Regions from separate parts of the Mesorhizobium sp. B2-1-1 genome, predicted to be linked through region 1. Evidence: riboswitches for the same ligand, from Rfam matches in the RefSeq annotation. Region 1 holds a riboswitch; the other holds the start of a gene.
What was found. Region 1 has a riboswitch for cobalamin ahead of FJ972_RS01655 (aromatic ring-hydroxylating oxygenase subunit alpha). Riboswitches for the same ligand answer to the same signal wherever they lie in the genome.
Positions count from the first base shown of each region.

Region 2: another riboswitch for cobalamin. It lies ahead of bluB (5,6-dimethylbenzimidazole synthase); the one in region 1 lies ahead of FJ972_RS01655 (aromatic ring-hydroxylating oxygenase subunit alpha).

Region 1 is NZ_CP083954.1:353,240-363,175, reverse strand. It holds gene FJ972_RS01660 (hybrid-cluster NAD(P)-dependent oxidoreductase) at 69-1,169, opposite strand; gene FJ972_RS01655 (aromatic ring-hydroxylating oxygenase subunit alpha) at 1,189-2,436, opposite strand; cobalamin riboswitch at 2,567-2,769, opposite strand; gene FJ972_RS01650 (DUF680 domain-containing protein) at 3,249-3,446, shown strand; gene FJ972_RS01645 (DUF680 domain-containing protein) at 3,516-3,722, shown strand; gene FJ972_RS01640 (DUF680 domain-containing protein) at 3,792-3,998, shown strand; gene FJ972_RS01635 (DUF680 domain-containing protein) at 4,070-4,306, shown strand; gene FJ972_RS01630 (ABC transporter ATP-binding protein) at 4,394-5,506, opposite strand; gene FJ972_RS01625 (alpha-glucosidase) at 5,532-7,196, opposite strand; gene FJ972_RS01620 (carbohydrate ABC transporter permease) at 7,201-8,355, opposite strand; gene FJ972_RS01615 (carbohydrate ABC transporter permease) at 8,357-9,370, opposite strand; gene FJ972_RS01610 (ABC transporter substrate-binding protein) at 9,634-9,936, opposite strand, start outside.
Region 2 is NZ_CP083954.1:4,620,051-4,623,587, reverse strand. It holds gene FJ972_RS22750 (TetR/AcrR family transcriptional regulator) at 13-618, shown strand; gene bluB (5,6-dimethylbenzimidazole synthase) at 662-1,414, opposite strand; cobalamin riboswitch at 1,463-1,643, opposite strand; gene FJ972_RS22740 (histone deacetylase family protein) at 1,765-2,691, shown strand; gene FJ972_RS22735 (exodeoxyribonuclease VII small subunit) at 2,695-2,946, shown strand; gene FJ972_RS22730 (DUF2277 domain-containing protein) at 3,045-3,311, shown strand; gene FJ972_RS22725 (pirin family protein) at 3,352-3,537, shown strand, end outside.

The DNA.
Region 1 (9,936 bases):
GCGTGTCGCATCGAATGGGCTCATGCGACGCGCTTTAAGCGGCGTTGCAGACCGCCGAGCGCCGCCGGTCACGCCTCGATGTCAAGCGCCGAAAGCGGCTTGGAGCAGCAGGCGAGGATGAAGCCGTCCTCGATCTCGTGATCGAGGATGCCGCCATTGTGGCTCATCTCGACCTCGCCCGAGAGCTTCTTGACCTTGCAGGTTCCGCACAGGCCGAATTCGCACGCGGCGGGGATTCTGACTCCCGAGGCGCGCGCCGTCTGCAGCACCGTCTGGCCGGCGACGCATGCGGCATCGACATCCGAAATCGAGAACCGGATCGGCGTCGCGGCTTCGACAGGAATGGCTGCGCCGTCTCCGGTCGGCGAGGCGAACGGCGCCGGGATTTCCTCCACCAGCGGCGCTGCAAAGCTCTCCTGATGGTATCTCGCCATGTCGAAGCCGGCGGCTTCGAGCATGCCGCGCACGGCACGCATGAAGGGGTCGGGGCCGCAGCAGAAGATTTCGCGCTCTCGGAAATCGGGCGCCAAAAGCGGCAGCCGGATGGCGTCGATGCGGCCCATATGGCCGAACCAGCCTTCCCGGCTCGACCGCTCCTCGATCATGAAACCGAGCGACAGGCCGGGCATGCGGCTGCCGAGCAATTCCAGCTCCTTGCGGAAGATGATCTCTTCGGGGCGGCGGGCGCAGTTGACGAAGCCGACATCGGTCCATGGCGCGCAGTCGTTCAGCCAGCGCAGCATCGACATCATCGGCGTCACGCCGGAGCCGGCCGAGATGAACAGATATTTGGCCGCCGGGTGGCTGTGCAGCGAAAAGTCTCCGGCCGGCCCATACGCCTTGACGTGCGAACCAGGCCTCAAATGGTCGAACATCCAGCGTGTGCCGGTGCTGCCGGCCTGCGCCTTCACCGTCACCGCGATCGAGAATGGCCGTGAAGGCGAAGACGACAGCGTGTAGGTGCGCATCAGCAACCCATCCGCTGTCGGCAGTTCCAGCGTCACGAACTGGCCCGGCTTGTAGCGGAACCAGGTCTGGTTGTCGGAGCGGAAGGTGAAGGTCTTTACATCAGGCGCCTCGTCGCTCACGCCGATCACTTCCAGCACCTGGAGCCTGTCGTTCCAGGGCGCCATCTGATCGAGATGGCGATAGAGGCCGAGATCCGTCATCGCATTCATCCCTTACCTCTCAAGCAACGCTGCGCAGGGCCGGCCGGCCGTCTTCGGCGAGACGCGGACCGATGAAACGCGCGTACCAGTCGACGAACTGGATGACGCCGCCTTCGTGCAGTTCGGAATAGGGGCCGGGTTCATAGGCCGGCGACAGGATGCCGAAGGCGTTTTCCTCGACGATGCGACGATCCTGGCCGTTGGTCTCGGTCCAGACATGGGTGAGTTCGGCAAGGTCGTAGTCGACGCCCTCGACCGCGTCCTTGTGAACCAGCCATTTGGTCGTCACCGCGGTCTCGGTGGCGCTGATCGGCAGCACGCGGAACGTGACGGCGTGGTCGCCAAGGATGTGGTTCCAGGTCGTCGGATAGTGATAGAGCAGCAAGGAGCCGATGCGGTCGGTGGCAACGCCGTCGGACAGGTTCTTCTTGACCGCGCGTTTTCCCGTCATCGTATAACTGACGGCATCGCGCAGCAGCGGCGCGCGGGTGGCACGGTACTGTCCGGCCGGGTCGATGCGGAACCTGCTCGGCAGGCCGGCCGCCTCGCACTTGGCCCAGTGCGACAGCATCTCCGGGTCGCTGTCGGCGTCTTGCACGCCAGTCACGGTCGGCGCCTCCGGGAAGGTCTTGCAGAGCTCCGGATGGTTGCCGGCGCAATGATAGCATTCGCGGTTGTTTTCCCAGACCAGCTTCCAATTGCCCTTCTCGACGATGGTGCTCTCGAAGGCGACCTTTGCTTCGCGCAGCCGATGCGGCAGCAAATAGGGTTCGATCATCGTCCGCATCGGCGCGAAATCCGCCGGCTCGTCGGCGAGGCAAATGAAGATGTAGCCGCCGACGCTTTCGCAGGCGACCGGCTTCAGGCCGAACTGGCTCTTGTCGAAACCCTCGGCCATCTGCCTGGCGAACAGCAGCCTGCCGTCCAGTTCATAGGTCCACTGATGGTAGGGGCAGACGAGCTTCGCCGCCGTGCCCTTGTCTGTGTTGCAGACGCGGCTGCCGCGATGGCGGCAAGAATTGTGGAAGGCGTTGATGTTGCCCTTCTGGTCGCGCACCAGCACCACAGGATAGTCGCCGATCTGCACGGTGATGAAGCTGCCGGGCCGGGGCAGTTCGCAATCATGGCCGATGAACAGCCAGTCGCGGTACCAGATCAGCTCCATGTCGAGCTTGAAGTAGTCGGGATCGGTATAGAAGGGCTGCTCGAGCGAGAAGCCGTCCCTGCGGCCTTGCAGCCGTTTCAGCATGTCGTTGCGCGCATCCATGTCCTGTCCTCGCATTGAAGTCCTGTCCTCGCATCGAAGGACTGAACGGAGGGGAGAGAGGAAGGATCAAGCCGCGCGCCGGCTTGCGCCGGACATGCACCATCCGCCTCTTGACCGCCCGCCGCGATCAGTCGAGTCCAACATCTCGGGCTGGTTTCCGGGCTCTGGAGCTGTCCTTGCGGACTGTCGCGACACCTTCCCAGGCCTTTGCCCAGTGGTCTCCCGTTGCGACCTGAACTCCACCACCGTTGCGGGGGCAGCGCCGGATTCTGACCGGCTTCCCAATTCTCCGCCTCGTCGTCACGCGGCGGCACCTGAGATGGCAGGATCTAACCATGATCGCCGGCTTGTCGTCGGCATGAAAACGACATCGCATCCATGCCGCGCGACACGCACTGAAAACGGTGCGGCCGCCGTTGCAGGGGCAGAAAGCCTCAGGTCGCCGCCTCGGATTCCGTCTCGTGGCGGAGGCAAAAAAGGTTAACGGTTTCGAAAAGTGACTATTAGCGCCCTCTAAAATCGAACCGAACGGTTCGTTTCTGTTGACGATGCGTGCAGGACGGTGTGAACACTGGGCCTTCGACACAGTTGGTGATCGCGCCGTCTGTTAGAATAACTATTTGATAACAAATGGAAAAAACGAATGTAGAAGGCCCTGGCACAATTTCAAGTGGTGGAAACTTGGTCCACACGGAAAAACTTCGTGATTGGAAATGGCGGTATGGCTTTCCCACATCGGGGCTGTCCGAACGACGCGATTTCCTCCCGAGACACGCCGCTAGACGGACGGAAAAATACTGGAGTATCAAAAAATGAAAAAGATCATTCTCACTGCCGCCGCCCTTCTGGCTGTTTCCGGCAGCGCCTTCGCTAGTAGCGACCATTATGGTTCGAATGCCCCTGCGGCCACCGCCGTCGACAGCTCGTACACCGCTTCGACCAAGAAGTCGGAACCGGCTGCCCAGACGCCTGTCCAGGGTGCCGATCGCAACCTCTTCGGCAACAACTAACAGCCGATCTCCAGTTGACGGCGGGCCTTCCGCCGTCCTGGCGAAATTTGAGAATTCAGGAGACTTGAAATGAAGAAGATCGTTCTTGCTGCCGCCGCCGTCCTGGCCGTGTCGGGCAGCGCTTTCGCCGGCAGCGACAACTATGGCTCCAATGGCGCCAACCAACCTGCTGTCACCTCGGTCGACAACGCGCACACGGCTTCGGTCCAGAAGTCGGCGCCGTCTGCCCAAGCGCCTGTTCAGGGTGCCGATCGCAACCTCTTCGGCAACAACTAACAGCTGATCTCCAGTTGACGGCGGGCCTTCCGCCGTCCTGGCGAAATTCGAAAATTCAGGAGACTTGAAATGAAGAAGATCATCCTTGCTGCCGCCGCCGTTCTGGTGGTGTCGGGCAGCGCTTTCGCCGGCAGCGACAACTATGGCTCCAATGGCGCCAATCAGCCCGCGGCCACTTCGACGGACAGCTCATACACCGCTTCGACCAAGACGTCGGCTCCGGCTGCCCAGGCACCTGTTCAGGGTGCCGACCGTAACCTCTTCGGCAACAACTAACAGCCGATCCTGCAGCAGATGGCGGGCAAGCCCGCCTCTGCGGTGGAATTTGAGAATTCAGGAGACTTGAAATGAAAAAGATCATCCTTGCTGCCGCCGCCGTCCTGGCCGTTTCGGGCAGCGCTTTCGCCAGCAGCGACAACTATGGCTCCAATGGCGCCAATCAGCCTGCCGTCACCTCGGTCGACAATGCGCACACGGCTTCGATCCGCGACAGCGGCTCGCCCGTCTACAAGCTGCTCAATTCGTCGGGCGATGTACACAAGTCCGCCCCTCAGGGCAGTGACCGGAATCTCTTCGGCCACTAACAGCCGAAGCTGACACCAAACACGAGCGGCGGGCTTTGCCCGCCGCTCCTGTTTTTGCGTGACCGGCAATTAATTCATGGCCTGCTCTCAGGCCGCTTTCGCTTCCGTCTCGTGCAGCGCGAAGGATCGTCCATCCGCGTCGAAGATATGAAGGTCTCCGGCGTCGGCGCTCAGCCGCAGTGTCGCCCCGCGCTTGACCTCGACATTGCCCGGCAGCTTGGTCACCAGCGGCAGGTCGGCGCGGCCGATGTCGACATAGACGAGTTGCACCTCGCCGAGCTGCTCGACATAATCCACCGTTCCTTCGAACAGATAGTCCGTGCCGCCGGCGATCGTCAGGTCCTCCGGCCGCACGCCGAAGCTCACCGACGCGCCCTTGGCCGAGGCCGGCGTCGCGATCGGCACCGTAGCCTTGCGGCCGCCGACATGACTGATGGCGGTCGGATTGCCCGATTTGTCGATGGTCGCCGGCAGGATGTTCATGGCCGGCGAGCCGATGAACTGAGCAACGAACAGATTGCCGGGTTTCTTGTAGAGTTCCATCGGCGTGCCGACCTGCTCGATATGGCCCTCCTTCAGCACCACGATGCGGTCGGCCAGCGTCATCGCCTCGACCTGGTCGTGGGTGACATAGATCATGGTGGTGTTGGGCATCGATTCCTTGAGCTTGGCGATCTCGATGCGGGTGGCGACGCGCAGCGCGGCGTCGAGGTTCGACAGCGGTTCGTCGAACAGGAACACCTTCGGGTTGCGCACGATGGCGCGGCCGATGGCCACGCGCTGGCGCTGGCCGCCCGACATCGCCTTGGGGAGGCGGTCGAGATAGTTGGTCAGCTGCAGGATCTCTGCCGCCTGGCGCACGCGCTTGTCTATCTCGGCCTTGCTTTCCTTCCCGATCTTCATCGAGAACGCCATGTTGTCGTAGACCGTCATATGCGGATAGAGCGCGTAGGACTGGAACACCATGGCGATGCCGCGTTTCGACGGCGGCACGTCGTTGACCACCTCGCCGGCTATTCTGAGCTCGCCCGAGGTGATCTCCTCGAGCCCTGCTATCGAGCGCAGCAATGTCGACTTGCCGCAACCCGACGGCCCGACGAAGACGATGAACTCGCCCGATTTGATGTCGAGGTCGATGCCGTGCAGAATGTTGAGATTGCCGTATGATTTCTTCACTTGCCTCAGCGTGACATCGGCCATGTTTCCCTCCAGTGGTCCCTAGAATTCAGTCGATGCGCCCGAACCAGGCGCCGTAGCCGCCGAGGCGGATGGAGCCGGAGCTCTGTTGTCCCGAAAATCCGTGTCCGGGCAAAGGTTGCAGCGATCGACCGCCAAGGTCAACCTCCGCTGGCCCGGATCCCAGGTTGAAGACGCAGACGATCTGCTCGTTGCCCGCGCGGCGCGTGAAGGCGACAGTGTCGCCCTGGCTTTCGATGAAATTGATATCGCCCTTGGCCAACGCCGGATGGGCACGGCGGAAGCCGAGAAAGCGTCGGTAGTGTTCGAGCAGCGAATGCTCGTCGCCTTGCTGGACATTGACGGCTTGCGACAGGTGCTTGGCCGGCACCGGCAACCACGGCTTTGCCTGGGAGAAGCCGCCATTCCTGGCGCTGCCGTCCCACACCATCGGCGTGCGGCAGCCGTCGCGGCCCTTGAATTCCGGCCAGAAACGGATGCCGTAGGGATCTTGCAGATCCTCGAACCGCAATTCGGCTTCGCCGAGCCCCAGTTCCTCGCCCTGATAGATGCAGACCGAGCCGCGCAAGGACATCAGCAATGCCGAGATAACCTTGAGATAGGCGGTCGGGTCGGCTTCGTTGGCGGCCCAGCGCGAGGCCGGGCGCATCACGTCATGGTTGGAGAAGGCCCAACACGACCAGCCATCGCTGGCAACCTTGCCGAAGGTTTCCAGCACCGAACGGACCTTGGCGGCGCTGATCTTTTCCGGCGCCAGGAAGTCGAAGGAATAGCACATGTGCACGCGCTTGCCGCCGGCTGTATAGGCCGCGACAACGTCCAGTCCGCGCTGTGAATCGCCGACCTCGCCGACCGCGGCCGTTGCCGGATATTCGTCGAGCAGGGCGCGGAAGCGTTCGAGGAAGCCGAGGTTCTCCGGACGGCTCTTGTCGTAGATGTGGTCTTGGTAGTTGTAGGGATTGACCGCGGGTGCGGTCTGGTCGTTGCGCTGCTCCGGCGGCAGCGGCGGGTTGTTTTCCAGCCCCTGGCTGTGGAAGTAGAAATTGATGGTGTCGAGGCGGAACCCGTCGACACCGCGCTCCAGCCAGAAGCGGGTGACGTCGAGCAGCGCGTCCTGGACTTCGCCGTTGTGGAAATTGAGGTCCGGCTGTTCCGCGAGAAAGTTGTGCAGGTAATATTGCTGGCGGCTGGTGTCCCATTGCCAGGCCGATCCGCCGAAGATCGACAGCCAGTTGTTGGGCGGCGTGCCGTCCGGCCTGGGATCGGCCCAGACGTACCAGTCGGCTTTCGGATTGCTGCGGTTCGATCGGCTTTCCCTGAACCAGGGATGGATGTCGGCGGTGTGCGACAGCACCTCGTCGATCATCACTTTCAGCCCCAGCCTGTGCGCCTCCGCCGTCAGCGCGTCGAAATCGGCCAGCGTGCCGAACATCGGGTCGACGTCGCAGTAATCCGAGACGTCGTAGCCGAAATCCTTCATCGGCGATTTGAAGAAGGGCGAGATCCAGATGGCGTCCGCGCCGAGCGCGGCGATATAGGGCAGCCGCCCGATGATCCCCTTGAGGTCGCCGATGCCGTCGCCATTCGAGTCCTGGTAGCTGCGCGGATAGATCTGGTAGATCACGGCACCTCGCCACCAGTCGCTATCGACGGCGAGATCGGGCTTCGAACTGGCTTTCAAAGCGGATTGCATGGTTTCAGCCTCCTTTCACCGAGCCTGCGAGCAGCCCGCGGACGAAATAGCGCTGCAAAGAGAAGAACACGATCAGCGGCACGATGATGGTCACGAAAGCCGACGTCGTCAGGATCTCCCAGTCGCCGCCACGCGAGCCGAGCAAGGCATTGAGCTTGGCGGTCAGCACGATCTGATCCGCCTCCGTGCCAAGGAAAACCATCGCCACCAGGAGATCGTTCCATACCCACAGGAACTGGAAGATGGCGAAGGACGCCAGCACGGGAAATGACAGCGGCAGCACGATCTTGACGAATATCTCGAAATCGCTGGCGCCGTCGATGCGCGCCGATTCCATGATCTCGCGCGGCAGGCCGGCAATGTAGCTCCGCAAGAGGTAGATGGCGAAGGGCAGTCCGAAGCCGGTATGCGCCAGCCAGATGCCGAGATAGGTCTTGGAGGGCACGCCGAAGAAGGCGCCGACGCCGTTATAGAGCTTCAACAGCGGGATCAGCGACATCTGCAGCGGCACCACCAGCAGGCCGATGATGACCGCGATCAGAAGCGCGCGCCCGGGAAAGCGCATCCAGGCCAGAGCGTAAGCCGCAAAAGCGGCGATCAGGATCGGGATGACGGTCGCCGGGATAGTGACGGTCAGCGAGTTCATGAAGGAGCGGCCGATGCCTTCCGAAAACAGCACGGTCCTGTAATTGTCGGTGGTGAATTTCGGCGGCGCCGAGGAGGCATAGTAGACGCGCTGGCCGCGGTCGCCCTCGAACGCCTTGGGCGAGGTCATGACGAAGCTGCCGTCGGCATTGAGCTGCAAGGTAACGCCGTCGCCGAGATCGGCCGATGTGCCGGTCGGATATTGCGTCGGTGCCGCCGACTTGACGCCGAAGGCGCTGATCTCGCGCTTGGCGCCATCGCCGAAAATGTTGCCCTGGAGGACGAACTTGCCGTCCTTCTCGACCTGCGCCGAGGCGGGCGGCAGGCGTCCAGCTTCGGTCTGGGTCGAACTGGCGAACGAGTTCCACCAGCCCGAGGCGATGATCTGGTCCTTGTCGCGCAGCGACGATACCAGGATGCCGAGCGTCGGCATGGTCCAGATCGCAACGAAGACCAGGACGGCGATGTGAACGCCGAAGCGGCTGGCGAAGGAGTTTCCGGTCGCGACGGTCATCTCAATGTCCTCCCGTCTCTTTGTTGGCCTGGCGTATGTTCCAGACCATGATCGGAATGACCGCGATCATGATGATGATGGCGATTGTCGCGCCGCGGCCGAAATCACCGCCGCCACGGAACATCCAGTCGAACATCAGATTGGCCAGCACCTGGCTGTTCCATTGGCCGTTGGTCATGGTCAGGACGATGTCGAATACCTTGAGCACCAGGATGGTGATTGTGGTCCAGACCACGGCGATGGTGCCCCAGATCTGCGGCACCATGATTTTCCAGAAGATCTGGAACGGATTGGCACCGTCGATGACGGCGGCTTCCAGCGTCTCTTCCGGAATGCCGCGCAGCGCCGAAGACAGGATGACCATGGCAAAGCCGGTCTGGATCCAGATCAGGATCACCATCAGGAAGAAATTGTTCCAGAACGGCAGCGATATCCAGACCTGCGGCTGGCCGCCGAAATGCTGGATGATGGCGTTCAGGATGCCGATCTGCGTCTGGCCTTCGCCGCGATACTCATAGATGAATTTCCAGATGACGCTGGCGCCGACGAAGGAGATCGCCAGCGGCAGGAAGATCAGGCTCTTGGCTATCGTGCCCCACCAGATCTTGTCGGTAAGCACGGCGATGATCAGGCCAAGGAAGGTACAGGCGGCGGGCACTACGGCCAGCCAGAGCACATTGTTGAGGATCGAATTGCGAAACTCGCGGTCGCCGAAAGCCCATTGATAATTGGCCAGGCCGACGAAATTGGCGCCGCCGCGATCGAGGAAGGACAGCCGCAGCGTCTCGATCACCGGATAGATGAGATAGATGGTCAGGATGATCATCGCCGGGCCGACGAACAGCCAGGGCCGGATCAGCCCCTGCCGGCGCAGATTGTCGACGGCGGCGGCGCCCGAGACGCCGCGCGAGGGAAAGGTGACGTCGAGCAGTTTGTTGGCGCCCCAGAAATAGGCGACGCAGCCGCCGACGCCGATGATGATGACGAATATGGCCGAGAAAATCTGAGCCGCCATGGGTCCCTCTCCCTGCACGACCCGCCAGGATGGAAACGATCCTTGCGATTGCGCCGCGCGCCGATCTCGTTGTTGAGCGCGGGCAGGCAGGGAAGCGTGTGGCTCCGTGCCCGCCGCATGCCGGAATGTCTACGCTGTCACGACTGGATCTGACCCGTCCCGGTTGGCCGGGCTGGGATGTTGCGATGGGGCCGGTCGTATCCGGGCCAGTTGGCCCGGATACGCTCGGGAGGTGGAAGCCTAGGCTTCCGCGGGTACGGCTCTTATTTGATCGCGTCCCAGCTCTTCTGGATGTCGGTGGCGACGTCCTGCGCCGACTTGCCGCCGACCAGGTCGATCATGCCGGTCCAGAAGGCGCCGGCGCCGATCTTGCCCGGCATCAAGTCCGACCCGTCGAAACGGAAAGTCGAGGCATTGGCCAGGATCTCGCCCTGCTTGCGCAGCGCATCGCTGGCATAGGCATCCTTGTTGACCGCCTTGAACGGCGTCACGAAACCGCCTTCGGCCATCCAGATCTCATGGGCCAGCGGCATCTTAAGGAATTCGATGAACGCGCGGGCGGCCTT
Region 2 (3,537 bases), 1.5 Mb from region 1:
AGGCCAGAAGAGATGCACAAGCCCCGCAGGGAAATGATCGCCGAAACGCGCGCCAAATTGATTGCCGCGGCCCGGCATGCGTTCGGAACGATCGGTTATGCCGAGGCATCGATGGATGATTTCACCGCATCGGCCGGGCTGACGCGCGGTGCGCTCTATCATCATTTCGGGGACAAGAAGGGGCTTTTGCAGGCGGTTATCGCCGAGATAGACGCCGAGATGGCGGCACGGGTGAATGAGGTTGCAGCGAAAGCACCGACCCGCTGGCAAAGCTTCGTCGACGAATGCACGAGCTACATCGAAATGGCGCTGGAGCCGGAAATCCAGCGCATCATGTTTCGGGACGGTCCGGCCGTGCTGGGGGATCCCGCGCAATGGCCGAACGCCAATGCCTGCGTCGCGTCGATGACCGATCACCTGACGACGCTGCAGGGCGACGGGGTAGTTGTCCCGGGCGTAGACCCCGAGACCGCGGCACGGCTGATCAACGGGGCGAGCAGCCAGGCGGCGCAGCGGATCGCCAATTCGAACGACCCGGAAGCGACATCAAAGACCGTGGTGGCGGCATTCAAGCAACTGCTCGAAGGATTGTTGAGGAATGATGCCGGAGCCGCCTGACGACGGCAGGCCGCCGGCAGCTCTGGGCATGCCGTATCCGCAATCAAATCAAGGGTTTGTCAGACTTTTCGCATGTTGCCGCCTTGAGGCGTGCGATCGTTGATTTGAGCGGAACTTCGCCCTGTCCGCAAAACGTCTCGCTCATGATCAGCTCGGGCAGCGGCAGCCGCCGCCCCCAGCCATGTGTTTCGAGGTCCGGTTTCGGCGCGAACTCCGAGACACGGCCGACACAGAGATAGGCCACCGGCGTCACATGCTCGGGAATCGACAGAAGGCCTTTCAACGCCTGCGCCTCGATAATGCTGACCCAGCCAACGCCGACGCCTTCGGCGCGCGCCGCCAGCCAGAAATTCTGCACCGCGCAGACCGTGCTGTAGAGATCCATCTCGGGATTGTGCCAGCGTCCCAGCGGCGAACCCTGTGAGCGTCGGCGGTCGCAGGTGATACAGATATTGAGCGCGCTTTCGCAGATGCCTTCCAGCTTGAGCTTGCGGTAGAGCGCCCGCCGCTCTTCCTCGATCGCCGGCAATTCCTGCTCGCGCGCCGCGAGGAACAGGTCGCGCACCTGTTCCCGTCGTTCGGTGCCACGAATGACGATGAAATTCCATGGCTGCATGAAGCCGACCGATGGCGCGTGATGGGCGGCAAGCAGCAGCCGCGCCAAGACCTCGTCGTCGACGGCCTCTGATGTAAAATGGCTGCGGACATCGCGCCGCGTGAACATGGCGCGGTAGACCGCATCGCGCGCCATCTGGTCGAATCCGTCACCCACGGGGATGGTCATATTGTCCGGCATCGCTTGTCCCCTTGCGATTGCAATCAACTGCCGTCCGCCTGACCATGCGGATGACGATGCCTGCCAGGCCGGTCTTCTGGCTCGGGATCAACCCTCATCCGGCGCCTTCCCGTCCTCGACAGTGGCATTTACCGGCGCGGTCCCCCTTACAGCGTTGGGCACGCCACGGTATCAAACCGTGTTCCCGATTCTCCCGCTCGCGGCGGGCACCAGGCAGTGGCCGGGACTTTACGACGAAGCCCCTGCGCCGCCAATCCCCGCGGCGACGCGAATGGACGCAGGCGCGATTTTCCCCAGCCATCAGGCCGCAACGCATGGCCATCGCCGCGCCGGGGCACTAGATAGGGGGCATGGCCACTCGTCTCTACACCCATCCGATCTTCCTTGAGCACATCACGCCGCCCGGCCATCCGGAGCGGCCGGACCGCTTGCGCGCCATCGAGCGCGTGCTCGACGACGAGGCTTTTGCCGCGCTCGACCGCCTCGAGGCGCCGGAAGGCGACGAGGCCACCATTCTCTACGCGCATCCCGAGGATTTCGTCGAGCGGGTACGCGCCGCCATTCCCGAGACGGGCATCGCCCGCATCGATGCCGACACAACGGCCAGCCCGAAGAGCTGGCAGGCGGCGATCACCGCGATCGGAGCCGCCAACGCCGCCGTCGACGACGTCTTTGCCGGCAGGGCAGACAACGTTTTCGTCGCCGCCCGGCCGCCCGGCCATCATGCCGAGAAAGCGACCGCGATGGGCTTCTGCCTGTTCAACACGGCGGCCATCGCCGCACGTTATGCACAGCACAAACACGATATCGAACGTGTCGCCATCGTCGACTGGGACGTGCATCACGGCAACGGCACGCAGGATATTTTCTGGGACGATCCGTCCGTGCTTTATTGCTCGACGCACCAGATGCCGCTCTACCCGGGCACCGGAGCAAAGAACGAAACCGGCGCCGGCAACATCGTCAACGCGCCGCTTGCGCCGCAGACCGGCAGCGAGGCGTTCCGCGATGCCTTCCTGTCGCGCGTGCTGCCCTCGCTCGACAATTTTGCACCCAACCTGATCATCATTTCGGCCGGCTTCGATGCGCATCATCGCGACCCGCTGGCCGAGATCAACCTGACCGAGGATGATTTCGACTGGGCGACCGGCCAACTCATGCAGCGCGCGGCGCGCCACAGCGGCAACCGGCTCGTCAGCCTGCTCGAGGGCGGCTACGATCTGCAAGGATTGGCATTTTCGGTCGCCGCCCATGTCGGGCGACTGATGAAAGGATGAATGATGGCTGGTGAAACCAACGAAGACGTCAAGGCGATGAGCTTCGAACAGGCTCTCGACGCGCTGGAGAAGATCGTCGATGATCTGGAGCGTGGCGATGTGCCGCTCGACCAGTCGATCAGGATCTACGAGCGCGGCGAGGCGCTGAAGGTGCATTGCGACCGGCTGCTCAAGGCGGCCGAGGACAAGGTGGAGAAGATCAGGCTGTCCCGCGACGGCAAGCCGGTCGGGACGGAGCCGCTGGACGCGGATTGAGGCACGCAGCCGTCTCTCTGGTTTTTGACACGATCATGATTGAGGATAGAACGCGTCCCGATTGAAACGGCTCCAGGACAAGAGGAGATACGGAAGCGATGTGCAGAAACATCAAGACCCTGTTCAATTTTGATCCGCCGGCGACCAACGACGAGGTGCGCGATGCAGCCCTTCAATTCGTTCGCAAGCTGAGCGGAACGACGCGGCCTTCGAAGCAGAACCAGCACGCATTCGACCATGCCGTCGAGGCCATCGCGGCGTCGGCGCGCGAGCTTCTCGATTCGCTTGAAACCAACCAGCATCCGCGCAATCGCGAGGAGGTTGCGGCCAAGCTGCGGGCGAAGGCGGCGATCCGCTTTGCCTGATCTGGCCAAAGCAGCCATCGGCCGCTGACAAGGAGAGTTCATGAGCTTCTTTCCCGGGAAGGATCCTGAAGCCGGCGATGCCTTTGCCAGCGACCAGATCGAATTGATGGTCATTCCGAACGCCAAGGACATTGGCGGTTTTCAGGTTCGCCGCGCCTTGCCGACCGCCAAAAGGCGGCTGGTCGGTCCCTTCATCTTCTTCGACCGCATGGGCCCGGCCATCCTG